3 regions of the Streptomyces sp. NPDC048106 genome follow, and region 3 is predicted to be linked to each of the others. Evidence: riboswitches for the same ligand, from Rfam matches in the RefSeq annotation. Region 3 holds a riboswitch; each other region holds the start of a gene.

Region 1 (9,961 bases), on a different contig from region 3:
CACGACCCGTGCGCGGGCGCCGTCGCCGCCGACCGGCTGCTCGCCCGCCCCGACCGGCCCGACGCCGTCTACGGGCTGTTCGACCCCAACGGCACCGACCTGCTCGCCGCCGCCCGCCGCTACGGACTGCGCGTCCCGGACGATCTGCTGCTGGTGTGCTGCAGCGAGTCCACCGTGTACGCCAGCACCGAGCCGCCCGTCACCACGCTCTCCCTCAAGCCGCGCCGCATCGGCACGGCCGTCGTCCAACTGCTCATCGATGCCATCGAGGGAGTGGAGTCGGAGCAGCCGGTGGAGCAGGTCATACCGACCGAGCTGATCGTGCGCACCTCATCCCAGCGGCGGCCCCCGCGCACCACGGTCAGCCCGCCCCGGTCCCCGGACGACACGTAGAGGGGCCGACACGTAGGAGGGACCGCGCGGAGGGGGCGGGGACGACCGTTCGGCCGGGCCGCCGCGCGGGCCACACAGGCCCGGCGGTCCCCGGCCGTCGGCGAACACCTGCCCAAACGGGGCGAAAGCCGCGGTGAAGCGGAGTCTTGTTCCGATTCACCACCCCTGGGTCATCACATGGCGCGACGCGCATTCCTATGATGGGCCCACGACACCGCGGACCGCTGCGACCAGGCAGTCCGAAGCGGTGCAGATGCGGCGCGATGGTGGAGGGGTCTGATGACTCAGGGGGCCGGTCAGGGACCCGAGGTGGAGCGGACGGCGACGCTGCGCGACTTCCGGGTGCCCGCGTACGTCCACGAGTCCGGTCCGTACGTCTCCCATGCCTCGCAGGACGAGACCGCGCCGCCCGCCGAGGAGTCGTACCCCGAGGGGTACACGCCCACCGAGCGCGACCTGCCCGTCGTCCACCGTGGCGACACGCTCCAGGTCGCCGCCGATCCGGCCCCCGCCGCCCCGGCTCCCCAGCCCGCGGCCGGTCCCGGCCCGCTCTACGTCGTCGGCGACGTGCACGGCTACCTCGACGAACTGATGGCCGCCCTGCGGGAGCAGGGGCTGATCGACGACGCGGGCCAGTGGTGCGCCGGCACCACGCGGCTGTGGTTCCTCGGCGACTTCACCGACCGCGGTCCGGACGGCATCGGCGTCATCGACCTGGTGATGCGGCTGTCCGCCGAGGCGGCCGCGGCCGGCGGCTACTGCAAGGCCCTCATGGGCAACCACGAGCTGCTGCTGCTCGGTGCCAAGCGGTTCGGCGACACTCCGGTCAACTCGGGTGCGGGCACCGCCACTTTCCAGGCGGCCTGGCTGCTCAACGGCGGCCAGAAGACCGACATGGACCGTCTCCAGGACCACCATCTGCAGTGGATGTCCCGTCTCGACGCGCTGGAGGAGGTCGACGGCTATCTGCTGGTGCACTCCGACACGACCGCCTACCTCGACTACGGCGACTCGATCGAGGCCGTCAACGACACGGTCCACGAGAAGCTCACCCGCAATGACGCGAACGAGTGCTGGGATCTGTTCCGCAAGTTCACCAAGCGCTTCTCCTTCCGCGATGAAGGCGGCGCCGACGCCGTGCGCGCCCTGCTGGACGCCTACGGCGGCACCCGGATCGTGCACGGCCACAGCCCCATCCCCTACCTCCTGGGCGAGGTGGGCTCCGAGGACGGCGAGGAGAGCGGCGGCCCGGTGGTCGAGGGGCCGCACGTCTACGCCGACGGACTCGCCATCGCCATGGACGGCGGAGTGACCATGGCCGGAAAGCTGCTGGTGAGGCAACTCCCGCTGGAACACTGACCGTTCCCGGGGCGGGTCCCGCCCCACCGCAGTACACGCAGGCCGGGACGCAATTTCCGGCAATCCCCTGTCACCGCGCGCCGCCACGGCTCTACCATCGGCTTATCCGTAGCAGGCTCCCCTCCGTTTCTGCCCGACGGCTCGCCGGTGTGCGAGCCCCAAGCCCTACGGAGCATCGGGGGATGCACATGAACAGCCTTCCGCAGCACCTGCGGAGCGAGGACCGCCGGGAGTTCGAGCGGCTCCTCGACGAGGTTCTGCGCTCCGCACCACACCGACCGGAACTGGCCGCCGTCGGACGGCGGCTCAGCCCCGCACAACTGCGCACCATGGCCATCGCCGCGTCCGCACTCATCACGGTGGCCGCGGCCGCCGAATACCAGCGCTATGTGCGGATCCGCGACGAACTGCGCCACCCGGAGCAGGCCTCGGGGGCGGCCGGCTCCGCCCCCGCCGAGCCCGGTCCGGCCGCGGCGGAGCTCGCCGCCCCGCACGGCGCGGGCGCGGTCGCGGTCGTCGCCGTCCTGGCGCCGCTCCTCTCCGCCACCGCGGCGGCGATATTCCTGCTCATCGGGTACATCCTGAGATCCCTGGACCCCCGACAGCCCATCGCGGGCACGATGCTCACCGCGGGATGGGTGTTCGGGGCCCTGACCGTGGCCGCGCTCCTCGTCGCCGCCGTCGGCCTGCTCGTCACCGCCCTGCGCAACGGCGCCTCCCCCGAGTCCCGGGCCCGCGACGCCGCCACCGAGGAGGTCGCCAGAGCCAGAGCGGCGTGGGAAACCGCCCTCCTGGAACGCGGCATCCTGCCCTTCCTCAAGGAGGCGCTCGCCGACCACTCCCACTACACCGGCTCCGACCACGGCGGCCCGGAACACCAGCCGGACTGACCCCCGCCGTCACGACACGGCCCGCGCCCGCCGTCCCACGAGCCGCCGTCAACCGGCTCCGGTACGGCGGGTCCGGCCTGCGAGGGAGCGGTGCCCGGGGCCGCCGGCCATGAACACCGCTCCGCCACGCATCAGTCCGCGATCGGCAGGTACACCCGGTTCCCCGCCTCGGCGAACTCCTCCGACTTCTGGGCCATGCCCTCCTCGATCTCGGCCCGGTTACCGCCGTGTTCGCGGCGGATGCCCTGGGAGATCTTCATGCTGGACAAGTTCGAGCCGGATCACCCCTTGGTCACGCGGTGAGATCGGGTAGTGCGACGAGCGCGATGCCCTCTGCCTGAGCGACTGCCAGGCGAGTACCGTCCGGGTGCAAGGCCGCAACCGGGGTAGGAACATGGGTGACTCCGTAAGCCCCGCATCGCCTCGATACGTCCAGCTCGGGCCACTCCGCCAGTACCGAACCGGTGGTGACGTCGATCAGTCTGGGGTGCCCGTGCAAGGAGACGACTCGGCCGCCCTCGGCGATCAGGGTGCCGATCTTGTAATCGGCGCGGTTCAGGTGCAACCACCTGCGCTGGGAGAGGGACCACACGCCGAGGTGCTGAGGGCCCAGAGTCGGCACTTCCTCGTCATCAAGGACTTCGTCGCCGGTGGCCACAGCCAGGCGATCGTTGTCGAGCCAGCAAGCCGACACCACTTCGGCATCCAGTCCCGGTTCCATGGGCAAGGCCCCTGGCCCGTCCAGGTTGGCCGGATCTTTCAGCGCACTGTCCAGGTCGAACACTGCCACGACTCCATACGGATGCCACACCCAGCCGGCCACCAGCAGATGCCTGGCGTCGCGGCTCACCGACAACCGGGAATGAAACACATCTTTGGCCTGACGTGTACCCGCAGTGAGTCGCTGTCCCGATTCAACGTCCTCGACCTGGAGGACGGCATACTCGTCCGGGCAGTGAACCAGGATCTCCCGACCGTCCCGCAGCGTCCCCAGCGCCACGGGATAGTCGAAGTCATCGGCGTGGTAAGTGCTGCGCGTGAGCTCCCGCACAACACGCGCTCCTTCCAGCAGTAGGGCATTCGTCCCGCGCTCGGCGTAGACGACGCTGTAACGGCCGGAGGGAGAGACAACACTTCTGTCGAACGCAGGACCGCGGTCGGTGAAGATCCGACGCTCCACGCCGGCGGTGTTCCAGGCGCGTCCTCCCACCAGATCAACCAGGTCATCGCCCTGCCAGACAAGTGACTGGACCGGCACCGAAGCCGCCTGCAACATCACGGGATCCATCACCCGCCCCCCTGACCGCCGACCATCGATGGCGCTGCTCCCGAGGCGTCGGACCCAAGGAGCAGCGCCAATCTAGATGGTTCAGTCGGCGATCGGCAGGTACACCCGATTCCCCGCCTCGGCGAACTCCTTCGACTTCTGGAGCATCCCCTCAGCGATTTCCTCAGACGACGCTCCCTCAGCCGCCGCACCACCGAATCGCTCTGTGATGCTTTGACTAATCTTCATGCTGCAGAACTTCGGGCCGCACATGGAGCAGAAGTGGGCCGTCTTGGCGGGTTCGGCCGGGAGGGTCTCGTCGTGGAAGTCGCGGGCCGTGTCCGGGTCGAGGGCCAGATTGAACTGGTCCTCCCAGCGGAACTCGAAACGGGCGTCCGAGAGGGCGTCGTCCCACTCCTGAGCGCCCGGATGCCCCTTGGCGAGGTCGGCGGCGTGGGCAGCGATCTTGTAGGTGATGACACCGGTCTTGACGTCATCCCGGTTGGGCAGGCCCAGGTGCTCCTTCGGGGTGACGTAGCAGAGCATCGCCGTACCCCACCAGGCGATCATCGCGGCGCCGATGCCGGAGGTGATGTGGTCGTATGCCGGCGCGATGTCCGTGGTCAGCGGGCCGAGCGTATAGAACGGAGCCTCGTCGCAGATCTCCTGCTGGAGATCGATGTTCTCCTTGATCTTGTGCATCGGGACGTGCCCGGGGCCCTCGATCATCGTCTGTACGTTCATCCGCCTGGCGATCCTGCCGAGTTCCCCGAGCGTCCGCAGTTCGGCGAACTGGGCCTCGTCGTTGGCATCCGCGATGGAGCCGGGCCGCAGTCCGTCGCCCAGCGAGTACGTGACGTCGTAGGCGGCGAGGATCTCGCACAGTTCCTCGAAGTTCTCGTAGAGGAACGAGTCCTTGTGGTGCGCCAGGCACCACGCGGCCATGATGGAGCCGCCGCGCGAGACGATGCCGGTCTTGCGGTTGGCCGTGAGCGGTACGAACGGCAGCCGCACGCCCGCGTGGACGGTCATGTAGTCCACGCCCTGCTCGGCTTGTTCGATAACGGTGTCCTTGTAGATCTCCCAGGTCAGTTCCTCGGCCTTGCCGTCGACCTTCTCCAGCGCCTGGTACAGCGGCACCGTGCCGATCGGGACGGGGGAGTTACGGAGCACCCACTCGCGGGTGGTGTGGATGTTGCGGCCGGTGGAGAGGTCCATGACCGTGTCGGCGCCCCAGCGGGTCGCCCAGGTCATCTTCTCGACCTCCTCCTCGATGGACGACGTCACCGCGGAGTTGCCGATGTTGGCGTTCACCTTCACCAGGAACCGCTTGCCGATGATCATCGGCTCGATCTCCGGGTGGTTGACGTTGACCGGCAGCACCGCCCGGCCCGCGGCGATCTCGTCGCGCACCACCTCGGGGGAGACGTTCTCCCTGAGGGCCACGAACTCCATCTCCGGCGTGATCTCGCCCCGGCGCGCATACGCGAGCTGCGTCACCGCCTGCCCGTCGCGGCCCCGCCGCGGCTGGCGCGGACGGCCGGGGAAGACCGCGTCCAGGTTCCGCAGCCCGCCGCGCGGCGAGGTGTGCTTGATCCCGTCGTCCTCGGGACGGACGGGACGGCCCGCGTACTCCTCCGTGTCCCCGCGGGCGATGATCCAGTTCTCCCGCAGCGGCGTCAGTCCCCGGCGGACGTTGGTGTCGACGAGCGGATCGGTGTACGGGCCCGACGTGTCGTACAGCGTGACCGACTGCCCGTTGGTGAGATGCACCTGACGGACCGGCACGCGCAGGTCGGGGCGCGAGCCCTCGACGTACGCCTTGTGCCAGCCGATGGACTTCCCGGCCTCCGAGGACGTGTCGTCCTGGGCGGAGGCAGGCGTGCTTGCGTCCTTGTTGGTCATGAGACCTACTCCCTACGCCGGCATTACCCGGTAACAGGTTCGGCGGTCGACGCAGCGGCTTCCGTCGTCCGAGGTCTCCCGGGGAACATGGCATGTTCCACGTGAAACATCGCGCCTACGGAGGTCAGCGCCCTCTCAGCCCGGTGCTCCGAGCTCCCGCGTGTGCAAAGGTGCCTCCACGCTAGCGTCATCGATGAGGCGATGAACAGTGGGCCCTCCCGGTTCTTGCGATGATCTGGCGATGACCCGGATGGACCAGCACCCGTACCAGCCGCCCGGCCCGCACCGGCACGACGGCTCGGAGCCCCCGAGCCAGGACCACCGTCCCGACCACGGTCACGCCCCCGCCCAGACCCAGGCACACGGGCATGGGCATGGGCATGGCCACAGCGCCGGGAGCGGGCATGGGCACAGCCACAGCCATGGGCCCGCCGCGCCCGTCTCCCGGCATCTGCGCAAGGTGATCGCGGCGATCCTCGTCCCGTTCACCGCGGCGGTCGTGGTCGGCCTGATGGTGCTCTGGCCCGGTGGCGCCCCCTCGCACAAGCACAGCGGCGTCGGCTTCGACCGGCAGACCCAACAGGCCACCGTCACCCATGTGGCCGAGGTGAGCTGCGCCTCGGTGAACGCCTCCGGCGGGACCCCGGCCGGTGGCACCCCCGGGGACAGCTCAACCGGCCGACAGCCCGGCGGCACCTGCAAGAAGGCGACCATCCGGATCGACACCGGCAAGGACAAGGGCCGTACGTTCACCGAGATCGTGCAGCCCGACCAGCCCCGGCAGTTGCACCAGAGCGAGCAGGTCGTCGCCGCCTATGAACCCACCGCTCCGAAGGACCTCCAGTACTCGGTCGCCGATGTGAACCGTAAGTTCCCCATGGCGCTGCTCGCGGGCATCTTCGCGCTCGCGGTCGTGGTGGTGGGCCGGATGCGCGGGGTGATGGCCCTCGTGGCGCTGGCGGTGAGTTTCCTGGTGCTGAACCAGTTCATCCTGCCCGCGATCCTCCAGGGCTCCAACCCGCTGCTCGTGGCGGTGATCGGGTCGAGCGCCATCATGCTGATCGCCCTGTACATGTGTCACGGCCTGTCGGCCCGTACCTCGGTGGCCGTGCTCGGGACGCTGATCTCGCTGACCCTGATCGGGCTGCTCGGCTCGGTGTTCATCGGCTGGGCCGCCCTGACCGGCAACACCGACGACAGCACCGGTCTGATCCACGGGCTCTATCCGAAAATCGACATGAGCGGTCTGCTGCTGGCCGGCGTCATCATCGGCTCGCTGGGCGTCCTGGACGATGTGACGGTGACCCAGACCTCGGCCGTGTGGGAACTACACGAGGCCAATCCTTCGATGGGCCCGCGCGGGCTGTACCGGGCGGCCATCCGCATCGGCCGCGACCACATCGCGTCCGTCGTCAACACCCTGGTGCTCGCCTATGCCGGTGCCGCGCTGCCGTTGCTGCTGCTGTTCTCCATCGCGCAGAGCAGCGTGGGGGCGGTGGCCAACAGCGAGCTGGTGGCCGAGGAGATCGTGCGCACCCTGGTGGGATCCATCGGACTGGTCGCCTCGGTCCCGGTCACCACCGCGCTCGCCGCCCTGGTGGTGGCGGCCGACCGGAGCGCCCCGGCCCCGGAGACTCCCACCGGCACCCAGACCCTGCCGGCCCGGAGCGGGCGGGGGCGGCGCCGGAAGCGATGAGACGGGGCGGGTCCCGGCGGCAAGCCGGGCACCGCCCGCCCGCCACTTCGCGCGGAAGCCTGTGCAGAAGGCCGTGCAGACGCAGAAGCGTTACTGCATGGCTCCGTACCACCGGGCGGAGCGTCCAGTCGCGTCGCGCGGCGTCTCAACCCGCGCTCTGCTCCTCGGCCAGAATGCGGTCCAGCGCCTCGTCCAGATGCGCGTCGAAGTCGGCGAGCGCACCCTCCTGGCCGAGCGGCACCAGCTTGTCCGTGCGGTCGAGGAAGGCCACGAGCGGCGACGCCGACGAGCGGAACAGGGCCTGGTCGCCGCCGACCTGAAGCCTGATCAGCACCTCGCCCAGCACCTCTTCCTCGACGGGGGAGATCCGCACATCCCCCTCCCCGCACGGCCGTCCGACGCCGTCGATCAGCAGTTCCCGACCGAAGACCCAGGTGACCGGGGCATCACCGGGCAGATGGAAGGTGAGCCGCACGGCGTAGGGATCGCCGGTCTCGTAGCGCAACTCCACCGGAATGCGGAAGGAGAGCTCCTCCGAGACGAGAAAGCTCATCATGACCTCTGCCTGTACGGACTCGCGCATCGCCTACCCCGTCATATGACATCGACTGGCCGGGTTTGATCCCTCTGACCGTGGTAAATCTTGCTGAAAGTACACAGCGAATTACAAGGAGTAAGTTTTCAGATACTGATACAGAGGGTGAGGGACCCCAGGTGCCGTCCGATCTCCGTCTGCAGCCGCCGGGCCGCCGGCAGCAGCCGGTCGGCCTGGTGGGCCGGGAGGGAGATGGCCACGGTGGCCGCGGTCGTGCCCACCGTGATGGGGACCGCCGCGCAGACCGTGCCGAGCGCGTACTCCTGGCGCTCCGTGACCGGCTCCATGCGCGGGACCCGGGCCAGCCGCCGCAGCAGGGCGTCGCTGTCCCGCGCGGTGTACGGCGTGAGCGCCTGCACCGGATAGCGGGCGAGGTGCTCCCGCCGGGCTCCCTCGTCCAACTGGGAGAGCAGGCACTGCCCGATGGCGTGCGCGTGCCCGGTCTCGCGGAAGTCGGCCCACTCCTCGGCCGCGGGGGCTTCACGGGAGTCGGCGACGCACAGGACCTCGATCTCCCCGTCCCGGTACATCGCGTAGTAGATCGGGGCGCCGATGGAATCGCGCCAGTGCGCGAGCGTGTCCATGACCTTGCCGCGACGTTTCTCCCGGGCCGCGCCGCTGCTCAGCCGCTCGGCCGCCTCGCCCAGGAAGAAGAGCCCCTTGTCCCGCCGCAGATAGCCCTCGTGCACCAGGGTGCGCAGCAGGTGGTAGGTCGTGGGCAGGGCCAGGCCGGTCGCGCGGGCGAGTTGCTTGGCGGGGGCGCCGTACGGATGGGCCGCGACCGTCTCCAGCAGGCGCATGGCGCGCTGCACGGAGCCGATGAGGGTCGTGGCGGCAGGCTGCGACGGTACGCCCATCCCGGGCGGCCGCCGGGAAGGAGATGTGCGGGGACGGGGCTGGGCGGGGAGTGCGGCGGTTTCCGCCGGTGGGGTGTCGACCGTGGCCAAGGATTACTCCGGAAGCGCGAGGGGGCAGCCCGTGCCTGGGCGGGAAGCACGGATGGGTGTCTGCGCCACCCGCGGGGCCGCACCCCACGGGGAGTTCCGGACTCTAACCGCCCGCCACCACGCGTGGCCGGGCTCACGGGGAAACTTCCCTCCCCCGAGGGAACCGGCACCCCCTTACCGGTCACCGGTTCCCGCTTACCTCACCAGTCGCCGCGCGAGGAGGAGCCGGACATGAACTTGCGCACGATGTAGATCAGCCCCCCGACCAGGGCCACGAAGACCAGCGCCTTGAACAGCAGGCCGATCACGAATCCGACGATGCTCGCTATCAGGCCGCCGAACACGACCATGGCGATGACCGGCACCGCGACCCACTTCACCCACCACGGCAGTCCCGCGAAGATCCCTCGCATGGCCCTCGTCCTTCTCGTCTCATGCGTACGTGTACGTCTCGTACGGTCTCGGTGTTCCGCACTCGATGCTAGGGCCGCGGCAGGGTCCCACGGGGGCCTCGGGGCCCTTGTCCGCCCCTGAACCGTCCCCTAGGGAATCCCGGGGAGCGACCCTCACGCCTCGGGTGGAGAGAACACGACGAGAACTCTCAGGTCCTCGCTGATGTGGTGGAACTTGTGCGCGACGCCGGCGGGCACGTACACCACGCTGCCCCGCGCCACCTCGGTCGTCTCCAGACCGACGGTGATCGACGCCCGGCCGCTGACGACGAAGTACACCTCGTCCTGGTTGTGCGGCTTCTGCGGGTCGTGCTCGCCCGCGTCGAGGGCGTAGAGACCGACCGACATGTTCCGCTCCCGCAGGAACTGAAGGTAGGCCCCCTCGTTGGCGGCGCGCTCCGCCTCCAGGTCGTCCAGCCGGAATGCCTTCATCTGCGTTGCCGCCCTCGCCTCACTG
Region 2 (9,961 bases), on a different contig from region 3:
GTGCCATCGGCGAGCACCACCGCGCCGGGCTCGACGCGCTCCACCCGCGCGCCGGTGCGCAGTTCGGCGCCGCTGTCGGCGTACCAGCCGGCCATGGGCGCGGCGACCTCGGCGGGCAGCACCCCGGCGAGCGGCCGGTCGGCGGCCTCGACGACGGTCACCGCGCAGCCCGCCTCCCGGGCGGCCGTGGCGAACTCGGCGCCGATCCAGCCCGCGCCGACGACCACGATGTCGTGCTGCATGGCGAGCACGGGCCGCAGCCGTTCGGCGTCGTCCAGGGTGCGCAGCAGATGCACCCCGGGGACGCCCTCGGTGCCGGGCAGGGTGACCGGTTCGGCGCCGGTGGCCAGCACCAGGACGTCGTAGGGCACCGGGCCCGTCCCGGTGTCCAGTTCGTGGTCGGCGGGGCGGGCGCCGACGACCTCGCAGCCGAGCCGCAGTTCGACGCCGAGCGCCTCGAAGTCGAGGTCGAAGGCGGACCCCTCGGCCTTGCCGAGCAGGACCGCCTTGGACAGCGGCGGCCGGTCGTACGGCTGGTGCGGTTCGGCGCCGATGACGGTCACCTGGCCCGCGAAGCCCGCTTCCCGCAGGGCGACCGCGGTCTGCACCCCGGCCATGCCCGCGCCGACGACGACCACGCGTCGCGTCCCTGCCGTGCCCTCCCGGGCTGTCTGCTCGCTCACCCGGTCACCATAGACAGACGGCGATCAGTCGGTCATCGGGTGGGCGCGGTGACCTGTTCCACGACGCTCGTGCCGGAGCCGGGGCCGGACTCCCATTCCCAGCTTTCCTCCAGGCGCGCCCGGCCGTCGGGCAGCTCCACGACCGTGGACACGCAGTGGCCCGAGGCCGTGGTGCCGTCCGTGCGCAGCTGCACGTACCGGAAGTCCAGGCGGTCCCCCGCGCGGGTGCCGACCAGATGGCCGCGGACGATGTCGCCGCCCTGGTAGTCGGCCCAGACCGCGCCGTCCTTCTCGTGGTAGGCGAAGCGGGTCCGGGTTCCCACCTGGCCCGCCGACTGGTCGGCGACGGGGGCGAGGACGAGTCCGTCCAGCGACAGGGGCATGACCGAGGGCTCCCTTACGGGTGATGAGGGCGGCGGGCTAGGGTGGCCACCGTACAAGCACTCGCGGGAGCCCGGACGCACCGGGCTGAGAGGGAGGCTGGCGGCCTCCGACCGTACGAACCTGATCCGGGTCATGCCGGCGAAGGGAGGGGCTGGACGCCCATGCCGTCACGTACGTCCGATACGTCACCCAAGGGCCCGCCGAACGCGTCCCGCACATCCGACGTCCTCGTCATCGGGGGCGGGATCATCGGCCTGGTCACGGCCTGGCGCGCGGCGTGCCGCGGGCTCGCCACGGCGGTGGTGGACCCCGCGCCGGGCGGCGGGGCCGCGCAGGTCGCGGCGGGGATGCTGGCCGCGGTCACCGAACTGCACTACGGCGAGGAGACTCTGCTCGCCCTCAACCTGGAGTCGGCGCGCCGCTACCCCGGCTTCGTGGCCGAGCTGACCGAGGCGAGCGGCCGGGACCTCGGCTACCGGCGCTGCGGCACGCTCGCGGTCGCGCTGGACGCCGACGACCGCGCCCACCTGCGCGAACTGCACGCCCTCCAGCGGCGCTGCGGCCTGGACGCGGAGTGGCTGACGGGGCGGGAGTGCCGCCGGCTCGAACCGATGCTGGCGCCCGGCGTGCGCGGGGGGCTGCGGGTCGACGGCGACCACCAGATCGATCCGCGCCGGCTGGCCGCGGCGCTGGTGACCGCGTGCGAGCGGGCCGGAGTGGTGTTCCACCGGGTGTGGGCCGAGCGGCTGGACACCGTGGGGGACCGGGCCACCGGGGTCACCACCGCGGACGGTACGGCGCTGGCCGCCGGGCAGGTGGTGCTCGCGGGCGGCAGTCTCAGCGGGCGGCTCGCGGGGGTGCCCGAGGCGGTGCTGCCGCCGGTGCGGCCGGTGAAGGGGCAGGTGCTGCGGCTGACGGTGCCCGAGCGGTACGCGCCGTTCCTCAGCCGTACCGTGCGCGCCGTGGTCCGGGGCGGGCAGGTGTACCTCGTCCCCCGGGAGAACGGCGAGCTGGTCGTCGGCGCCACCACCGAGGAGACGGGCTGGGACACCACGGTCACCGCGGGCGGGGTGTACGAGCTGCTGCGCGACGCGCACGAGCTGGTGCCGGGCATCACCGAGCTGCCGCTCACCGAGACGCGGGCCGGGCTGCGGCCCGGGTCCCCCGACAACGCGCCGCTGCTCGGGCCGTCCGGGATCGAGGGGCTGCTGCTGGCGACCGGGCACCACCGCAACGGGGTGCTGCTCACGCCGGTCACCGGGGATGTGATGGGGCAGTTGCTGGCCGGTGGCCCGCTGCCCGAGGAAGCCCGTCCGTTCACACCGGAGCGCTTCGGCGCGCTCCGCACGCAGCGAGTGGAGCAGCCCGTATGAGCGCCGTGTCGTCCGCCATCACCATCTCCGTCAACGGGCAGCGCCGCGAGGTCGCGCCGGGGACCGTGCTCGACGCCGTCGTACGGTCCCTCGTGCGGGCACCTTCCGGGGTGGCGGCCGCCGTCAACGAGACGGTCGTGCCGCGGTCGCTGTGGACGGGGACGGCGCTCGCCGAGGGCGACCGCGTCGAGGTGCTCACCGCGGTGCAGGGGGGCTGACCGATGAGCGACGATCGCCTTGTCATCGGGGGTACGGCCTTCGGGTCGCGGTTGATCATGGGGACGGGCGGCGCGCCCAGCCTGGAGACGCTGGAGCGGGCGCTGGTCGCGTCCGGGACGGAGCTGACCACGGTCGCGATGCGGCGGGTGGATCCGTCCGTGCACGGCTCGGTGCTGTCCGTGCTGACGAAGCTCGGCATCCGGGTGCTGCCCAACACGGCGGGGTGTTTCACCGCCGGGGAGGCCGTGCTCACGGCGCGGCTCGCCCGGGAGGCGCTGGGCACCTCGCTGGTGAAGCTGGAGGTCATCGCCGACGAGCGGACGCTGCTGCCGGATCCGGTGGAGCTGCTGGAGGCGGCGGAGACGCTGGTGGACGACGGGTTCACGGTGCTGCCGTACACCAACGACGATCCCGTGCTCGCGCGGAAGCTGGAGGACGTGGGGTGCGCGGCGGTGATGCCGCTGGGGTCGCCGATCGGGTCGGGGCTCGGCATCCGCAACCCGCACAACTTCCAGCTCATCGTGGAGCGGGCGGGGGTGCCGGTGATCCTGGACGCGGGAGCGGGGACGGCGTCGGACGTGGCGCTGGCGATGGAGCTGGGGTGCGCCGGGGTGATGCTGGCGTCGGCGGTGACGCGGGCGCAGGAGCCGGAGGTGATGGCGGCGGCGATGCGGCACGCGGTTCAGGCGGGGCGGCTGGCCCGGGTGGCGGGGCGGATCCCCCGCCGGTACTGGGCGCAGGCGTCGTCTCCCGCGGAGGGGCTGGCCGCGCTCGACCCCGAGCGTCCCGCGTTCTGAGCCGATACCGGTTCCCCGGCCTGCTCTCGGCCGCGGAATTATCCCGTCCCCGCGTGGGAAGCGTCACAGGTCCGCTCCAGTGGGCCGGTGGGGGCTCCCGGCGGGGCCGGGACGCCGGTGCGGGCTCGTAGACTCGGCGTGTGGACATGACCCTTCAGGACGCCCTCGTCGGGCACGTGCTCGACGGCCGGTACCGCGTGGACGCGCGGATCGCGGCCGGTGGGATGGCGACGGTGTACCGGGCACTGGACACGCGTCTGGACCGGGTGCTGGCGCTGAAGGTGATGCACCCGGCGCTGGCGGCCGACGGGGCGTTCGTGGAGCGGTTCATCCGGGAGGCGAAGTCCGCCGCGCGGCTCGACCACCCCAACGTGGTGCAGGTCTTCGACCAGGGCACCGACGCGTCGTATGTGTACATGGCGATGGAGTACGTCGCCGGGTGCACCCTGCGGGACGTGCTGCGCGAGCGCGGGGCGCTGCGGCCGCGCGCCGCGCTGGACATCCTGGAGCCGGTGCTCGCCGCGCTCGGCGCCGCGCACCGGGCCGGTTTCGTGCACCGGGACATGAAGCCCGAGAACGTGCTGATAGGCGACGACGGCCGGGTCAAGGTCGCCGACTTCGGCCTGGTCCGCTCGGTGGACACGGTGACCAGTACGACCGGTGCCGTGCTCGGCACCGTCGCCTACCTCGCCCCGGAGCAGCTCGACCAGGGCACCACCGACCCGCGCGTCGACGTGTACGCCTGCGGGGTCGTCCTCTACGAGATGCTGACCGGCGCGAAGCCGCACTCCGGGGACTCCCCCGCCCAGGTGCTCTACCGGCACATAAACGAGGACGTGCCGCCGCCCTCGGCCCTGGTGCCGGGGCTGGCGCCCCCGCTGGACGAGCTGGTCGCGGCGGCCACCGCCCGCACCCCCGAGGTGCGCCCGTACGACGCGGTCGCGCTGCTCGCCCTGGCCCGCGAGGCCCACGCGGCGCTGACCGCGGAGCAGCTCGACGCCGTACCGCCCCAGGCGCGGACGGTGGAGCACGAGAACGCGGAGAACCGCACGAGCGTGATCCCCCGCGCGCTGACGGTGCCCAGGCCGCTTCCCGTGAACGAGGACGGCGCCGGCGACGGCGACAGCCCCACCGCCCGGTTCCGGACCGCGCCCGTGCCGCCCCCGCGCCGGTCCCGGCGGCTCATGCTCACCCTCGCCATCGCCGTGCTCCTGGTGCTCGGCGCCGGCACCGGGGTCTGGTACATCAACTCGGGACAGTTCACCAAGGTCCCCCCGCTGCTGACGAAGACCGAGGCGCAGGCGAGGGACCGGCTGAAGTCGGCCGGGCTCGACGTCGGCACGGTCAGGCGGACCTACGACGACACCGTCGAGCGCGGCAGCGTGATCAGCACCGACCCGGCGCCCGGGGCCCGGATCCGGGACCACGACGCGGTGACGCTGACCGTCTCGCTCGGCCCGGAGACGGTCAAGGTGCCGGACCTCGTCAACCTGCCGCTCGCGAAGGCCCGGCAGAAGCTCAGGGCGGCCGGGCTGGAGCCGGGCATGGTCACCCGGCGCTTCAGCGACGCCGTCGACCAGGGCGCCGTGGTCTCCACGGTCCCGGTGCCGGGCACCGAGCGGCACGCGGGCTCGGCGATCGCGCTGATCGTCAGCAAGGGCAGCCCCGTCGACGTGCCGGACGTCACCGGCGAGGACCCGGCCGACGCGCGGCAGGAGCTGACGGGCGCCGGGCTCAAGGTGGAGATCGCGAGCGGGCAGGTCAACTCCGAGTACGACAAGGGCAAGGTGGCCCGGCAGAGCCCCGGCGAGGGCGGACAGGCCGCCGTGGGCGACACGGTGACGCTCACCCTGTCCAAGGGCCCGCAGATGATCGAGGTCCCGGACGTGACGGGCGACAGCGTCGACGAGGCCCACCAGGCGCTGGAGGACGCGGGGTTCAAGGTCCAGGAGGACCGCGGGATCCTCGGGCTGTTCGGCGACACCGTGAAGAAGCAGTCCGTCGAGGGCGGCGGGACCGCGCCCAAGGGGTCCACGATCACGATCACCATCCGGTGAGTCCGCCTGAGTCCGGGAGTCCGTGAGTACGGGAGTCCGTGAGTACGGGAGCCCGGGAGTCCGGTGACGGGGTTCACGCCGGGCCCCGGTCCGGGCGCCCCGGCGGACATGACACCCTGAACGGGTGAGTCCCGAACCCTCCTCCCCCCTGCGCAATCCCGTCGGCGGCCATGTCCCGGTGGCCGGCGGCCTGCACTCCGTGGGGCTGTCGTACGCCCGTGCGCTGAAGGCGGAGACCGTGCAGGTCTTCGTGGCCAACCCGCGCGGCTGGGCCACCCCCGCCGGGAACCCGAAGCAGGACGAGGCCTTTCGCGCGGCCTGCGCCGAGGAGTCGGTCCCGGCGTACGTCCACGCCCCCTACCTGATCAACTTCGGCTCGCACACCGAGGCGACCGTGGAGAAGTCGGTGGAATCGCTGCGGCACTCGCTGCGGCGGGGGCGGGAGATCGGCGCGCTCGGTGTGGTGGTGCACACCGGCAGCGCGACCGGCGGGCGGGCCCGGGAGGTGGCGCTGAAGCAGGTGCGGGAGCACATGCTGCCGCTGCTGGACGAGCTGACCCATGACGACGACCCGTTCCTGCTGCTGGAGTCCACCGCGGGGCAGGGCGCCTCGCTGTGCTCGCGGACCTGGGACTTCGGGCCGTACTTCGAGGCACTGGACGCCCATCCGAAGCTGGGCGTGTGCCTGGACACCTGCCACATCTTCGCCGCCGGGCACGACCTGACCGGCCCGGCCGGCATGCGCCAGACCCTCGACCTGCTGGTGGAGACCGTCGGCGAGGGCCGGCTGAAGCTGATCCACGCCAACGACTCCAAGGACGTGGTCGGCGCGCACAAGGACCGGCACGAGAACATCGGCTCCGGCCACATCGGCGAGGAGCCCTTCCGCGCCCTGATGCGCCATCCGGCGACCGCGGGCGTCCCGCTGGTCATCGAGACGCCGGGCGGCCAGGAGGGCCACGCCGCGGACGTGGCCCGGCTCAAGCGCCTCAGGGACGGCTGACCGGGCCTCGGCGACGATCGGCGCGGCCTCGGAGACGGCCGGCCGGAGCCGTCGGGGCGGCGGACCGGCCCGTCGTCACAGCTCCGGCCCCTCCCCCGGCTCCTCCTGGTACGAGTAGCGCTGTTCCTTCCACGGGTCACCCACGTTGTGGTACCCCCGCTCCTCCCAGAACCCGCGCCGGTCGGCCGTCATGTACTCGACCCCCCGCACCCACTTGGGCCCCTTCCAGGCGTACAGATGGGGCACGATCAGGCGGACCGGGAAGCCGTGCTCGGCGGTGAGGAGTTCGCCGTCCTTGTGGGTGGCGAAGAGGGCGCGGTCGGAGAGGAAGTCCGTGAGGCGGAGGTTGGAGCTGAAGCCGTACTCCGCCCAGACCATCACATGGGTGACGTCAGGGGCCGGCGGGGCCAGCTCCACGATCGTGGCCGCCGGGACCCCGCCCCACTCCGCGCCCAGCATGCTGAACTTGGTCACGCAGTGCAGGTCGGCCACCACGGTGGCGTACGGCAGGGCCGTGAACTCCTCGTGGTTCCAGCAGTGCTTCTCGCCGTCGGCGGTGGCGCCGAACACCCGGAAGTCCCAGCGCTCGGGCCGGAACTTGGGGACGGGTCCGTAGTGCGTGACCGGCCAGCCGCGCTGGAGTCGCTGCCCCGGCGGAAGCCCGGACCCTGCCGCTGCTCCAGACTCTCGCTCCACCGGATGACCCATGTCTCCATCCTGACAGACCTCGGGCGGTGCCCCCGACCGCCCCCCGGCAAAACGGGCAGACATCATCAGACATCAACACATTTACTAAGTCCGCACTTACTGGACGATCTTCTCCTCCGATGCAATCATGCGGCCCTCACCTCCCCCGACAGCCGTGTGGGAGACGTCCGCGTGGAAGGAGCCGCCGCGATGGAGGGCGACCCGGAGATCATCGAACTGCTCAACGAACAGCTGACCGCCGAGCTGACGGCGATCAACCAGTACTTCCTGCACGCCAAGCTCCAGGACCACAAGGGCTGGTCCAAGCTCGCCCGGTACACCCGCGCCGAGTCCTTCGACGAGATGCGGCACGCGGAACTCCTGACCGACCGCATCCTGCTGCTCGACGGGCTGCCGAACTACCAGCGGCTCTTCCATGTCCGGGTGGGGCAGACCGTCAGGGAGATGTTCGAGGCGGACCGGCAGGTCGAGGTCGAGGCGATCGACCGGCTGCGCCGGGGCGTGCGGATCATGCGCGAGAAGGACGACATCACGTCCGCGAACGTCTTCGAGACCATCCTCGCCGACGAGGAGCTGCACATCGACTACCTGGACACCCAGCTCGAACTGGTGGACAAGCTGGGCGAGGCGCTCTACATCTCGACGGTGATCGAGCAGACCCAGCCGGACGCGTAGGGGCCGGGCGCCGGGGGCCGGGGGCCGCTAGGCGGCGTCGTCCAGCCGGTCGGCCGTCTCGCCCAGCCGCTCCAGCGGCGCGGGCGCGCGTCGGTCGATCAGCTCGCGGCGGGGGCAGGCGCCCCGGCCGAGCAGGGCCTGGATGCGGCGCACGCAGCCGCCGCAGTCCGTGCCCGCCTTGCACGCCGAGGCGATCTGGCGCGGGGTGCAGGCGCCGTCCTCCGCATGCTGCTTGACCTGGGCCTCGGTGATGCCGAAGCAACTGCACACGTACACGCGGACTCACCTCCCGACGGGATCGCCGTGACTCTGCCATCCCGTTCCCGGTGAGGCAAACCTAACCTTACCCGTCGCTTCGCGGCCGCAAAAGGGCGAGGGCGCGGATCCCATGTGATCCGCGCCCCAGACGCGCGCTCCGGAACGCCCTTCGTCGAAGGGCGCGGTGCTCACTGGTCCCGGTACATCTCCGCGACCAGGAACGCCAGGTCCAGGGACTGGCTGCGGTTGAGCCGGGGGTCGCAAGCCGTCTCGTAGCGCTGGTGCAGGTCGTCGACGAAGATCTCGTCGCCGCCGCCCACGCACTCCGTGACGTCGTCGCCGGTCAGCTCCACGTGGATGCCGCCCGGGTGGGTGCCGAGGCCCTTGTGCACCTCGAAGAAGCCCTTGACCTCGTCGAGCACGTCGTCGAAGCGGCGGGTCTTGTGCCCGGAGGCCGCCTCGAAGGTGTTGCCGTGCATCGGGTCGGTCACCCAGGCCACCGTCGCGCCGGACGCCGTGACCTTCTCGACCAGCTCGGGCAGCCGGTCGCGGATCTTGTCGGCGCCCATGCGGACGATGAAGGTCAGCCGGCCCGGCTCCCGCTCGGGGTCGAGGCGGTCGATGTAGCGCAGCGCCTCCTCGGCCGTGGTGGTGGGGCCGAGCTTGATGCCGATCGGGTTGCGGATCTTCGAGGCGAACTCGATGTGCGCGTGGTCGAGCTGGCGGGTGCGCTCACCGATCCACACCATGTGCGCGGAGACGTCGTACAGCCTGCCGGTGCGGGAGTCGACCCGGGTCAGGGCGGACTCGTAGTCCAGCAGCAGCGCCTCGTGCGAGGAGAAGAACTCGACGGTCTTGAACTCCTCCGGGTCGGTGCCGCAGGCCCGCATGAAGTTCAGCGCGCTGTCGATCTCCCGGGCCAGCTGCTCGTAGCGCTGGCCGGAGGGGGAGGTCTTCACGAAGTCCTGGTTCCAGGCGTGCACCTGGCGCAGGTCGGCGTACCCGCCGGTGGTGAAGGCGCGGACCAGGTTCAGCGTGGACGCCGAGGCGTGGTACATCCGCTTCAGCCGCTCCGGGTCCGGGACGCGGCTGGCCTCGGTGAAGTCGAAGCCGTTGACCGAGTCGCCCCGGTAGGTCGGCAGCGTCACGCCGTCGCGGGTCTCGGTGGGCTTGGAGCGCGGCTTGGAGTACTGCCCGGCGATCCGGCCGACCTTCACGACGGGCACGGAGGCCGCGTAGGTGAGGACGGCGCCCATCTGGAGCAGCGTCTTGAGCTTCTGCCGGATCTGGTCGGCGGACACCGCGTCGAACGCCTCGGCGCAGTCGCCGCCCTGGAGGAGGAACGCCTCTCCCTTGGCGACGGCCGCCATCCGGGCGCGCAGCTGGTCGCACTCGCCCGCGAAGACGAGCGGCGGATACGACTCGAGGTCCGCGATCACTGCGCGCAGAGCCTCGGGGTCGGGGTACTCGGGCTGCTGCGCCGCGGGCAGGTCTCGCCAGGTGTTGCCAGCGCTCGCGCTGGTCTTAGCGTTCACGGTCACCTCGTACACATTACGGGGTCGTGTCCCCTGTTCCACGAGTCGCCCGAAAAGTGAGACGCGGCGACTGCCTCGTGGACAGGGTGTGCGGTAGGGTCTTCGGCATGTTCGCGCTTTCCGACCAGAACTGGTGGTGGACCGCTTCTCCGGCGGCCCACTGATCGCGCGCACCCAGACTTCGCGAAGGCCGCCCGAGGGGCGGCCTTCGGTGTTTCCGGGGCCGTTCCTCTCCCTCACCCGATCGAGTAGGAGCCCGCCCGTGGACC
Region 3 (9,961 bases):
CTTGATGTGGCCCCTGACAGGGAGCGAGAGATGCCCGAAGTCACCACTCCGTACGCGACCGGCACCCCGTGCTGGGTCGATCTGATGGCGTCGGACCAGCAGGCCGCGCTGGACTTCTACCGCGACCTGCTGGGCTGGCAGGGGCAGGCCGGCCCGGCCGAGTTCGGCGGGTACGCGGTCTGCGAGCTGCACGGCAGGGCCGTGGCCGGCATCGGCCCGAAGCCCGACGGGATGCCGGAGGCGCCGACCGTCTGGACCAGCTACCTGGCCAGCACCGACGCCCAGGCCACCCAGGACGCGATCGTCGGCGCGGGCGGCACCCTGCTCGTCCCGGTGACGGACGTCGGCAGCCTCGGCCGCATGCTGATCGCCGCCGACCCGCAGGGCGCCGTCTTCGGCGTCTGGCAGCCCGGCGACTTCCACGGCGCCCAGGTGGTCAACGAGGCCGGCGCGCTGACCTGGAACGAGCTGCACACCAGCGACGTACCCGCGGCCACCGGCTTCTACGGCGAGGCGTTCGGCATCGAGATCGAGCCGATGGAGGGCGCGGAGAACTACTGGGCGCTGATGGTCGGCGGCCGGGCGGTCGGCGGCGTCGCCCGGCTCGCCGACGACCCGCCGGGCACCCCGGCGCACTGGCTGGCCTACTACGCGGTCGACGACGTGGACTCCACCGTGGACGCCCTGGCCAAGCGCGGCGGCACGGTCCTCGCCCCGCCGTTCGACATGATGGCCGGCCGGATGACGGTCGTCACCGACCCCCAGGGCGCCCCCTTCGCGATGATCAAACCGACCCCGATGTGAGCCGCGCTCCGGCCGGTCCGCGAGCCCCGGCCCGGCCGCACCGCGCACCACCACCGGCTGCCATGGGTCACCCGTTTGGATCTGCGACACTGGTAGCACCATGCCCATTCCCGGAGAACTCACCTTTGTCGCGCCGCGCGGAGCCAAGAAGCCGCCGCGGCATCTCGCCGATCTCTCGCCCGCCGAGCGCAAGGAAGCGGTGGCCGGGATCGGTGAGAAGCCGTTCCGTGCCAAGCAGCTTTCGCAGCACTACTTCGCGCGGTACGCGCACGACCCGCAGCAGTGGACCGACATCCCGGCCGGCTCCCGGGAGAAGCTGCGCGAGGCGCTGTTCCCGGAGCTGATGACGGTCGTCCGGCATCTGTCGACCGACGAGGGCACCACCCGCAAGACGCTGTGGCGGCTGTTCGACGGCACCCTCGTGGAGTCCGTGCTGATGCGGTACCCGGACCGGGTGACCATGTGCATCAGCTCGCAGGCGGGGTGCGGGATGAACTGCCCGTTCTGCGCGACCGGGCAGGCGGGCCTGGACCGCAACCTGTCCACCGCGGAGATCGTCCACCAGATCGTGGACGGCATGCGGGCGCTGCGCGACGGCGAGGTGCCGGGCGGGCCCGCGCGGTTGTCCAACATCGTGTTCATGGGCATGGGCGAGCCGCTCGCCAACTACAAGCGGGTCGTCGGCGCCATCCGCGCGCTCACCGACCCGGCGCCGGACGGGCTCGGGCTGTCCCAGCGCGGCATCACCGTCTCCACCGTCGGGCTGGTGCCGGCCATCCACCGGTTCGCCGACGAGGGCTTCAAGTGCCGTCTCGCGATCTCCCTGCACGCTCCCGACGACGAACTGCGCGACACCCTCGTCCCCGTGAACACGCGGTGGAAGGTGCGCGAGGTGCTGGACGCGGGGTTCGAGTACGCCGAGAAGAGCGGGCGCCGGCTGTCCATCGAGTACGCGCTCATCCGCGACATCAACGACCAGGCGTGGCGTGGCGACCGGCTCGGCCGGATGCTCAAGGGCAGGCCCGTGCACGTCAACCTCATTCCGCTGAACCCGACTCCGGGCTCGAAGTGGACGGCCTCGCGGCCCGAGGACGAGAAGGTCTTCGTGGAGGCGATCGCCGCGCACGGTGTGCCGGTGACGATCCGGGACACCCGTGGGCAGGAGATCGACGGAGCCTGTGGTCAGCTCGCGGCCACCGAGCGGTAATCTGAGCCCATCACATCTTCATATTCCGACAGGGGAGCGCCACAGCGCTGAGAGTGCGGCATCGGGCCGCAGACCCTCTGAACCTCGCCCAGGTCATTCTGGGTAGGAAGTTCGGTCACTACTCAAGCTGTTGCGCCCTGTCCGGATTATCCGGACAGGGCCGCGTTCTTCCTGGTCAACCCCAGGAGGAAAACCAAGTGCACAAGAAGACCTTCGTGGCCGCGGCGGTCGGGCTCGGCCTGGTCACGTTGTCCGCGTGCGGCTCGTCACAGGGCCACAGCAAGGCGGACAGCAAGACCGTCACCCTCGTCAGCCACGACTCGTGGGCCGTCTCCAAGAGCGTGCTCGCGGACTTCGAGAAGCGGTCCGGGTACAAGGTCCGCGTCCTCAAGGACGGCGACGCCGGACAGGCCGTCAACAAGGCCATCCTGACCAAGGACAACCCGCAGGGCGACGTCCTCTTCGGCGTCGACAACACCCTGCTGTCCCGCGCCCTCGACAACGGGCTGTTCCAGCCGTACACGGCCAAGGGCCTGGACAAGACCGGCGCCCAGTTCCGGCTCGACGACAAGAACCGCGTCACGCCCGTCGACTACGGCGACATCTGCGTCAACTACGACAAGGCGTACTTCGACAGTCACCACCTGACGCCGCCGCAGTCCTACGCCGACCTCGCCAAGCCGCAGTACAAGAACCTGCTCGTCACCGAGAACGCGGCCACCGCCTCGCCCGGCCTCGGCTTCCTGCTCGGCAGCGCCGCGCAGTTCGGGGACACGGGCTGGCAGGGCTACTGGAAGAAGCTCAAGGCCAACGGCGTCAAGGTCGTCGACGGCTGGGAGCAGGCCTACTACCAGGAGTTCTCCGGCTCCTCGGAGGGCAAGAAGGCCGGCGGCGACCGGCCGCTCGTCGTGTCGTACGCCTCCTCCCCGCCCGCCGAGGTCATCTACGCCAAGAAGCGTCCCGCCACCGCCCCGACCGGCGTGGCGACCGGCACCTGCTTCCGGCAGATCGAGTTCGCCGGGCTGCTGAGCAACGCCAAGAACCCCAAGGGCGCCAAGGCGTTCCTCGACTTCCTGGTCTCCAAGGAGTTCCAGGAGGACATGCCGCTGAACATGTACGTCTATCCGGTCGTCGCGGGCGCCAAGGTGCCCGCCGACTTCACCAAGTACGGCCCCGCGGCGCCGAACCCCGAGACCATGGCCCCCGAGAAGATCGCCGCCGACCGTGACCAGTGGGTCAAGTCGTGGACGTCACTCGTACTGAAGTGACCGCCCGCGGGCGGGAGTCGCGCGGGAGCGCGGCGCGGCTGGGGCTGATGGCCCTGCCCGTCGCGTTCTTCGCCGTGTTCTTCGCCTGGCCCGTCGCCGCGATCGTGGCGCGCGGCCTGAAGACCGGCGGCGCCTGGCGGTTCGGGCGGATCGCGGACGTGGTCGCCCAGCCGGACATCCGGCACGTGCTGTGGTTCACCACCTGGCAGGCGCTCGCCTCCACCGCGCTCACCCTGCTGCTCGCGCTGCCCGCCGCGTTCGTCTTCGCCCGTCTCGACTTCCCCGGCAAACAGGTGCTGCGGGCCGTCGTCACGGTCCCGTTCGTGCTCCCCACCGTCGTCGCCGGCAGCGCCTTCCTCGCGCTCGTCGGCCACGGCGGACTGCTCGACCAACTGTGGGGTGTACGCCTCGACACCACGGTGTGGGCGATCCTGCTCGCGCACGTCTTCTTCAACTACGCGGTCGTCGTACGGACCGTGGGCGGGCTGTGGTCCCAACTCGACCCGCGCCAGGAGGAGGCCGCGCGGATGCTCGGCGCCTCGCCGTTCCACGCCTGGCGGAAGGTGACGCTGCCCGCCCTCGCGCCCGCCGTGGCCGCCGCCGCGCTGATGGTGTTCCTGTTCACCTTCACCTCCTTCGGCGTGGTCCAGATCCTCGGCGGCCCCGCCTTCTCCACCCTCGAAGTGGAGATCTACCGGCAGACCTCCGAGGTCTTCGACCTGTCCACGGCCGCCGTCCTCACCCTCGTCCAGTTCGCCGCCGTCGGCGCGGTCCTCGCCGTGCACGCCTGGACGGTACGGCGGCGCGAGAGCGCCCTGCGCCTGGTCGACCCCAAGGTCACCGCGCGGCGGCCGCGCGGCGCCGGACAGCGGGCGCTGCTCGCCGGTGTCCTCGGCACCGTCGCGCTGCTCGTGGTGCTGCCGCTCGCCGTCCTCGTCCGCCGCTCCCTGGACGCCCCCGGCTTCGGCTACTACCGGGCGCTGACCCGCACCGACGGCGGCACGTTCCTGGTGGCACCGGTGCACGCGGTGTGGACCTCGCTCCAGTACGCCGTCGCCGCCACCGCGATCGCCGTGGTGGTCGGCGGTCTCGCCGCCGCCGCGCTGGCCCGCCGGGACGCGGGGCGGCTGGTACGGGGCTTCGACGCGCTGCTGATGCTGCCGCTCGGCGTGTCCGCCGTGACCGTCGGCTTCGGCTTCCTGATCGCCCTCGACAGACCGCCGCTGGATCTGCGCCAGTCCTGGATCCTGGTGCCGCTGGCCCAGGCCCTGGTCGGCGCCCCCTTCGTCGTGCGCACCATGCTGCCGGTGCTGCGCGCGGTCGACGTGCGGCTGCGGGAGGCGGCGGCCGTGCTCGGGGCCTCGCCCTGGCGGGTGTGGCGGGAGATCGACCTGCCGCTGGTGCGGCGGGCGTTGCTGGTCGCGGCCGGGTTCGCGTTCGCCGTCTCGCTCGGCGAGTTCGGTGCGACGGTGTTCATCGCCCGGCCCGACAACCCGACCCTGCCGGTCGCCGTGGCCCGGCTGCTCAGCCGCCCCGGTGACCTCAACTACGGCCAGGCGATGGCCCTTTCGACCATTCTGATGGTGGTGTGCGCCGCCGCCCTGCTCCTCCTGGAACGGCTGCGCACGGACCGGACCGGGGAGTTCTGATGCTGAGCCTCAAGGGCGCGACCGTGCGCTTCGGCGGCCGGGCCGTGCTGGACACGGTGGACCTGGAGGTCGCCGAGCACGAGGTGGTGTGCGTGCTCGGGCCCAGCGGAAGCGGCAAGTCGACCCTGCTGCGGGCGGTCGCCGGGCTCCAGCCCCTCGACGCCGGGCGGGTGTCGCTCGCCGGGCGGGACCAGGACGGGGTGCCCGCGCACCAGCGGGGCGTCGGCCTGATGTTCCAGGACCACCAGCTCTTCCCGCAGCGCGACGTGGGCGCCAACGTGGCGTTCGGGCTGCGTATGCACGGCGTGGCGAAGGGCGAACGGGACGCCCGCGTGGGGGAGTTGCTGCGACTGGTCGGGCTGCCGGGGGCGGGCCGCCGGGCGGTGGCCGGGCTGTCCGGTGGCGAGCAGCAGCGCGTCGCCCTCGCCCGCGCGCTCGCCCCCCGGCCCCGGCTGCTGATGCTTGACGAGCCCCTCGGCCAGCTCGACCGCTCCCTGCGCGAACGCCTCGTGGTCGAACTGCGTGAACTCTTCGGCCGGTTGGGTACGACCGTGCTCGCCGTCACCCATGACCAGGGCGAGGCGTTCGCGCTGGCCGACCGGGTGGTGGTGATGCGGGACGGGCGGATCGCGCAGTCCGGTACGCCGCTGGAGGTCTGGCAGCGGCCCGCCGACGCGTTCGTGGCCCGTTTCCTCGGCTTCGAGAACGTGGTCCCGGCGACGGTGACGGGTGCGGTCGCCGACAGCCCCTGGGGCAGGCTGCCGGTACCGGAGGGCGCCCGGCAGGGGGACCGGACGCTGCTGGTCCGGCCCGCCGGGGTACGGCTCGTGCCGGCCGGCACCGGGCTGAGGTGCACGGTCACCGCCCGCACCTTCAAGGGCACCCATGTCGCCGTCCACCTCCAGCCCCCGAACGGGCCCCGCCTCGAAGCGGCCTGCGCGCTGCGCGACGCACCGGAGACCGGGGACACGGTGGGCGCGGAGTTCGACGCGGCGGAAATCGTCGTGCTGGACTGACCGTCCGGCGCCTAGGGTGAGGCCATGACCTACCTCGATCATGAGCGGTACTGTGACGAAATCGCCCTGCAAGTAGGGCAGTTGAGGGAACTGGCCACCTCCGGTGCCGATCTGTCGGCCAACGTGCCGACCTGCCCGGAGTGGTCGCTGGAACAACTCGTGCGGCACATGGGCGGCGTCCTGCGCTGGGTCGGCACGATGGTGCGGGAGCAGGTCCAGGAGATGCTGCCGCGGGACCAGGTCCCGCTCGTCGGCGGCCCGGAGGAACAGGGTGACCCGGCGGCGCTGGACGCCTGGCTGGCGGAGACCGGCGAGCTGGCCGTCGGGGCGCTGCGCGAGGCGGGTCCGGAACTCAAGGTGTGGACCTGGACCGACGAGGGCTCCAGCGGCTTCTGGGCCCGCCGGATGGCCCACGAGATCACCATCCACCGCGCCGACGCGGCGCTCACCGTCGGGGCGCCGTTCGACGTCGCGCCCGACATCGCCGCCGACGCCCTGGACGAGTGGCTGGACCTGGTGCGGTGGGTGCAGCGCACCGGCGCCCGGGACTGGGCCGCGAATCTGCGCGGGTCCCACCGCAGCATCCATCTGCACGCCACCGACGCCGACCCGGCGCTGAACGCCGAGTGGCTGGTGGAGATCGGCGAGGACGGTGTCACCTGGCGGCGCGGCCACGAGAAGGCCATGGTCGCCCTGCGCGGCCCGCTCACCTCGGTGCTGCTCGCCTTCTACGGCCGGATCCCGCCGGCCACTCCGGGCCTCGAAGTGCTGGGCGAGCGCGAGGCGCTGGAGTTCTGGCTGGAGCACTCGGACTTCGGCTGACGGCACGTACGTCGACGGGCCCGCCTCCTGGTTCCGGCCAGGGGCGGGGCCTGCCCGTCCGTCACGCGACCGCCCGCGTTCAGCCCTCGATCGCGGCCGGGTCCATCCACATGATCTCCCAGGTGTGGCCGTCGAGGTCGTCGAAGGAGCGGCCGTACATGTGGCCGTGGTCCTGGACGGGGCCCTCCGTGCCGCCCGCGGCGAGCGCCTTGCCGACCAGCTCGTCGACCTTCTCGCGGCTCTCCGCGCTGAGACACACCAGCACCTCGCTGGTCGTCGTCGCGTCGGCGATCTCCTTCTTGGTGAAGGCCGCGTAGAACGGCCTGGTGAGCAGCATCGCGACGATGGTGTCGCTGATCACCACGGAGGCGGCGTCGTCGTTCGAGAACTGGGGGTTGATCGGGTAGCCCAGCGCCGTGAAGAACTTCTTCGAGGCGTCGAGGTCGGTCACGGGCAGGTTCACGAAGATCATCTGCTGGTACACGGTGTGCGTCTCCCGGTTCGTACTGTTGCTCGTTTCACGGGGGTGGACACCCGTGCCCGGCGGAACTCATCGGTGGGCCGGGGATTTCTTCCGCGGACCTTCAGCGCGGATCCTCGGCGCGGGCCCTCAGCGGGCCAGCGGAAAGGCCGCCAGGGCGGCGATCGCCAGGGTGAGCGGCGTGAAGAAGGCCAGCAGGGCGAGCGCGCGCAGGGCGGCGGCGCCGCGCAGCACCGCCGAGGGGGCGCCCAGGCGGAGCAGCGCGGCGGTGGTCTCGGCGCGGCACTGGCGGGTCTCGACGGCCACGGTCAGCAAAGTGGCGAAGGCGCAGCCGGCGACGACCAGCGCGCCGAGGGTGCTCAGCGGGCCGAAGGCGCGGGCGGGGGCGTCGTACAGGGTGGTCAGGGCGTAGCCGGCGGCGGTGACCGCGCACAGGACGCCGAGCGGGCGGCCGATCCTGGTGGCCTCCGCCATCAGGCCCCGGCCCGCGAGGAGGCGCAGCGCGCCGGGGCGGGCGCACTGGAGCAGGCGGCCGCACAGGTGGGTCAGGCCGGGGGCGGCGAGGACGAGGCCGACGGCGGTGAGGAGCCAGCCGAGCAGGAAGAGGCCGGCGTCGGCGGGCAGGGTGGTGAAGGTGGGGGCGGGCGTCGGGGGCGTGCGGCCCGCGTAGGTCTGGGCGGTGAGACCGGCGGCGACGAGGGCCACGGCCCAGGGCAGGCCGGCGGGGGCGTCGCCGGGCCCCTTGCCGCCGCCGAACGGGTCCGCGGCCGGTGCCGTGGGGTCCGGGCCGGTCGTGCCGTCCGGCGCTCGCGGATCGCCTTCCCCCGGCGCCCCGCCGGCGGGAGCGCCCGCGGGCCGGCGAACGAACGGCGGGTACCCGCGCCGCGCCCGTGCCGTCGGCCGCGGCTCCCTCGGCCGCAGCACCAGGGCCACCGCGGCCGTGGCCACTCCGGGCACGACTGCCAGCAGGGTCAGCGCCGCCGCCGGCGGAAGGGGCTCGCCGGCGGCCAGGAAGGGCGCCGCCGCGCCGTCGAACGGCATCCCCCGGGGATCGCCGCGCAGGTGCAGGAAGAGGAACAGGGCGACGAGGGAGCCCAACGCGGTCGACAGGAGCGTGCCCAGGGCCGAGATGGCCATCATCCGGGCCGGGCCGAGGCCGAGCGCGGAGAGGCCGGGGCGGGGGCGGGTACCGGGGTCGGTGCGGGCGACGGCGACCGCGAAGTAGGCCGTCGCGGCGACCGGCACCAGGCACCAGGCCAGCCGCAGCGCGCCCGCGCCCGCGGTCTCCGGGTGGTTCAGGGCGTAGCCGAGGCAGGACAGCAGCAGGAACCCGGTGCCCGCCGAGGCCGCCGCCACCAGCAGACGGCGGAGCTGGACACCGGGCCGGGCGGCGCGGGTCAGACGGAGATCGAGCACGCGGCCCGGCCTTCCGGGTCGGGGATCTCCGGCAGGTGTACGGTCCGCACCGGCCTGCCGTCCAGCAGGTTCACCGTGCGGTCGGCGAGGGCGGCGGTCTCCGGGTCGTAGGTGGCGAGGACCACGGTGATGCCGTGCGAGCGGGCGGCGCTGGTCAGGGTGCGCAGCACCTGGCCGCGGTCGGCGCGGTGCAGCGGGGCCGTCGGCTCGTCGGCGAACAGCACCGTGGGCGCCGGTGCCAGCGCGCGGGCGATCGAGACGCGCTGGCACTCGGACCGGCGCAGCCGGTGCGGGCGCTTGCGGGCCGCTTCCCCGACGTCCAGGCGCTCCAGCCACTCCAGCGCGGTGGTCTTGGCCCGGCGGCGGCTGGTGCCGCGCAGCATCAGCGGCAGCGCGGCGTTCTCCCAGGCGTTCAGCTCGGGCACCAGGCCCGGTTCGGGGCCGATCCAGCAGAAGCGGTCGCGGCGCAGCCGCTCGCGGTGCGCCGGGCCGAGGGTGTGCAGGGGGGTGCTGTTGAACCAGACCTCGCCCTCGCGCACCGGCACCAGTCCGGACAGGCAGCGCAGCAGGGTCGTTTTGCCACTGCCGCGCGGGCCGCTGACGGCGAGGATCTCGCCCTCCCGTACGGCGAGCGAGATCCCGGCGAGTCCGGGGGAGCCGTCGGGGTGCGTGAAGTGCAGGGACCGTGCCCAGAGCACGTCGTTGTCCGGCGGAGCCTCCATGGCGTACACCTCGGTTCTGATCCGTTTTTCCCGTACCCGTTCCTCCATACGGGGGAACGAAGGCAGGGCCGATCGGTCACTGGCACGCTAGGCAGCCGCCGCGCGGTGGCCGGACAGCACACGGCCCCGGGCCGCCGTTCTCACTCGAACGGACGGCTCCGGGGCCGGTCGCGGTCACACCGTCAGCTGATTACAGCTTGGTCCACGCCTCCGTGAGGGTGGCGCGCAGGATCTGCTCGATCTCGTCGAACGTCTCCTGGTTGGAGATCAGCGGCGGGGCGAGCTGGATGACCGGGTCGCCGCGGTCGTCGGCCCGGCAGTACAGGCCGTTGTCGAACAGCGCCTTGGAGAGGAAGCCGTACAGGACGCGCTCGGTCTCCTCGTCGTTGAAGGACTCCTTGGTGGCCTTGTCCTTCACCAGCTCGATGCCGTAGAAGAAGCCGTTGCCGCGGACGTCGCCGACGATCGGCAGGTCGTGCAGCTTCTGCAGCGTCTGGAGGAAGTTGCCCTCGTTGTCCAGCACGTGCTGGTTGAGGTTCTCGCGCTCGAACAGGTCGAGGTTGGCGAGGCCCACGG

What was found. A riboswitch is a leader RNA that binds a small molecule or an ion and turns the genes downstream of it on or off. The one in region 3 is predicted to bind thiamine pyrophosphate.
Region 1: linked by a shared signal. The riboswitch ahead of thiC (phosphomethylpyrimidine synthase ThiC) and the one ahead of AB0927_RS07195 (thiamine ABC transporter substrate-binding protein) in region 3 are both predicted to bind thiamine pyrophosphate.
Region 2: linked by a shared signal. The riboswitch ahead of thiO (glycine oxidase ThiO) and the one ahead of AB0927_RS07195 (thiamine ABC transporter substrate-binding protein) in region 3 are both predicted to bind thiamine pyrophosphate.

Annotation. Positions count from the first base shown of each region.
Region 1 covers NZ_JBEZND010000006.1:162,142-172,102, forward strand. The annotation lists gene AB0927_RS08515 (LacI family DNA-binding transcriptional regulator) at 1-393, shown strand, start outside; gene AB0927_RS08520 (metallophosphoesterase) at 673-1,752, shown strand; gene AB0927_RS08525 (hypothetical protein) at 1,935-2,642, shown strand; partial or broken gene AB0927_RS08530 (thiamine biosynthesis protein ThiC) at 2,774-2,905, opposite strand; gene AB0927_RS08535 (hypothetical protein) at 2,935-3,930, opposite strand; gene thiC (phosphomethylpyrimidine synthase ThiC) at 4,012-5,814, opposite strand; TPP riboswitch at 5,807-5,984, opposite strand; gene AB0927_RS08545 (YibE/F family protein) at 6,056-7,510, shown strand; gene AB0927_RS08550 (SsgA family sporulation/cell division regulator) at 7,656-8,093, opposite strand; gene AB0927_RS08555 (helix-turn-helix domain-containing protein) at 8,192-8,962, opposite strand; gene AB0927_RS08560 (DUF5326 family protein) at 9,253-9,465, opposite strand; gene AB0927_RS08565 (cupin domain-containing protein) at 9,619-9,936, opposite strand.
Region 2 covers NZ_JBEZND010000004.1:79,091-89,051, reverse strand. The annotation lists gene AB0927_RS05110 (FAD-dependent oxidoreductase) at 1-683, opposite strand, end outside; gene AB0927_RS05105 (hypothetical protein) at 716-1,066, opposite strand; TPP riboswitch at 1,120-1,231, shown strand; gene thiO (glycine oxidase ThiO) at 1,229-2,440, shown strand; gene thiS (sulfur carrier protein ThiS) at 2,458-2,658, shown strand; gene AB0927_RS05090 (thiazole synthase) at 2,662-3,456, shown strand; gene pknB (Stk1 family PASTA domain-containing Ser/Thr kinase) at 3,597-5,513, shown strand; gene AB0927_RS05080 (deoxyribonuclease IV) at 5,638-6,516, shown strand; gene AB0927_RS05075 (sulfite oxidase-like oxidoreductase) at 6,592-7,224, opposite strand; gene bfr (bacterioferritin) at 7,414-7,899, shown strand; gene AB0927_RS05065 ((2Fe-2S)-binding protein) at 7,927-8,175, opposite strand; gene AB0927_RS05060 (class II 3-deoxy-7-phosphoheptulonate synthase) at 8,346-9,698, opposite strand; gene AB0927_RS05055 (trp operon leader peptide) at 9,800-9,856, shown strand; gene AB0927_RS05050 (anthranilate synthase family protein) at 9,955-9,961, shown strand, end outside.
Region 3 covers NZ_JBEZND010000005.1:209,067-219,027, forward strand. The annotation lists gene AB0927_RS07185 (VOC family protein) at 31-804, shown strand; gene rlmN (23S rRNA (adenine(2503)-C(2))-methyltransferase RlmN) at 905-2,011, shown strand; TPP riboswitch at 2,032-2,138, shown strand; gene AB0927_RS07195 (thiamine ABC transporter substrate-binding protein) at 2,209-3,279, shown strand; gene AB0927_RS07200 (iron ABC transporter permease) at 3,327-4,928, shown strand; gene AB0927_RS07205 (ABC transporter ATP-binding protein) at 4,928-5,944, shown strand; gene AB0927_RS07210 (maleylpyruvate isomerase family mycothiol-dependent enzyme) at 5,969-6,766, shown strand; gene AB0927_RS07215 (VOC family protein) at 6,846-7,250, opposite strand; gene AB0927_RS07220 (hypothetical protein) at 7,377-8,663, opposite strand; gene AB0927_RS07225 (ATP-binding cassette domain-containing protein) at 8,645-9,385, opposite strand; gene AB0927_RS07230 (aspartate aminotransferase family protein) at 9,576-9,961, opposite strand, start outside.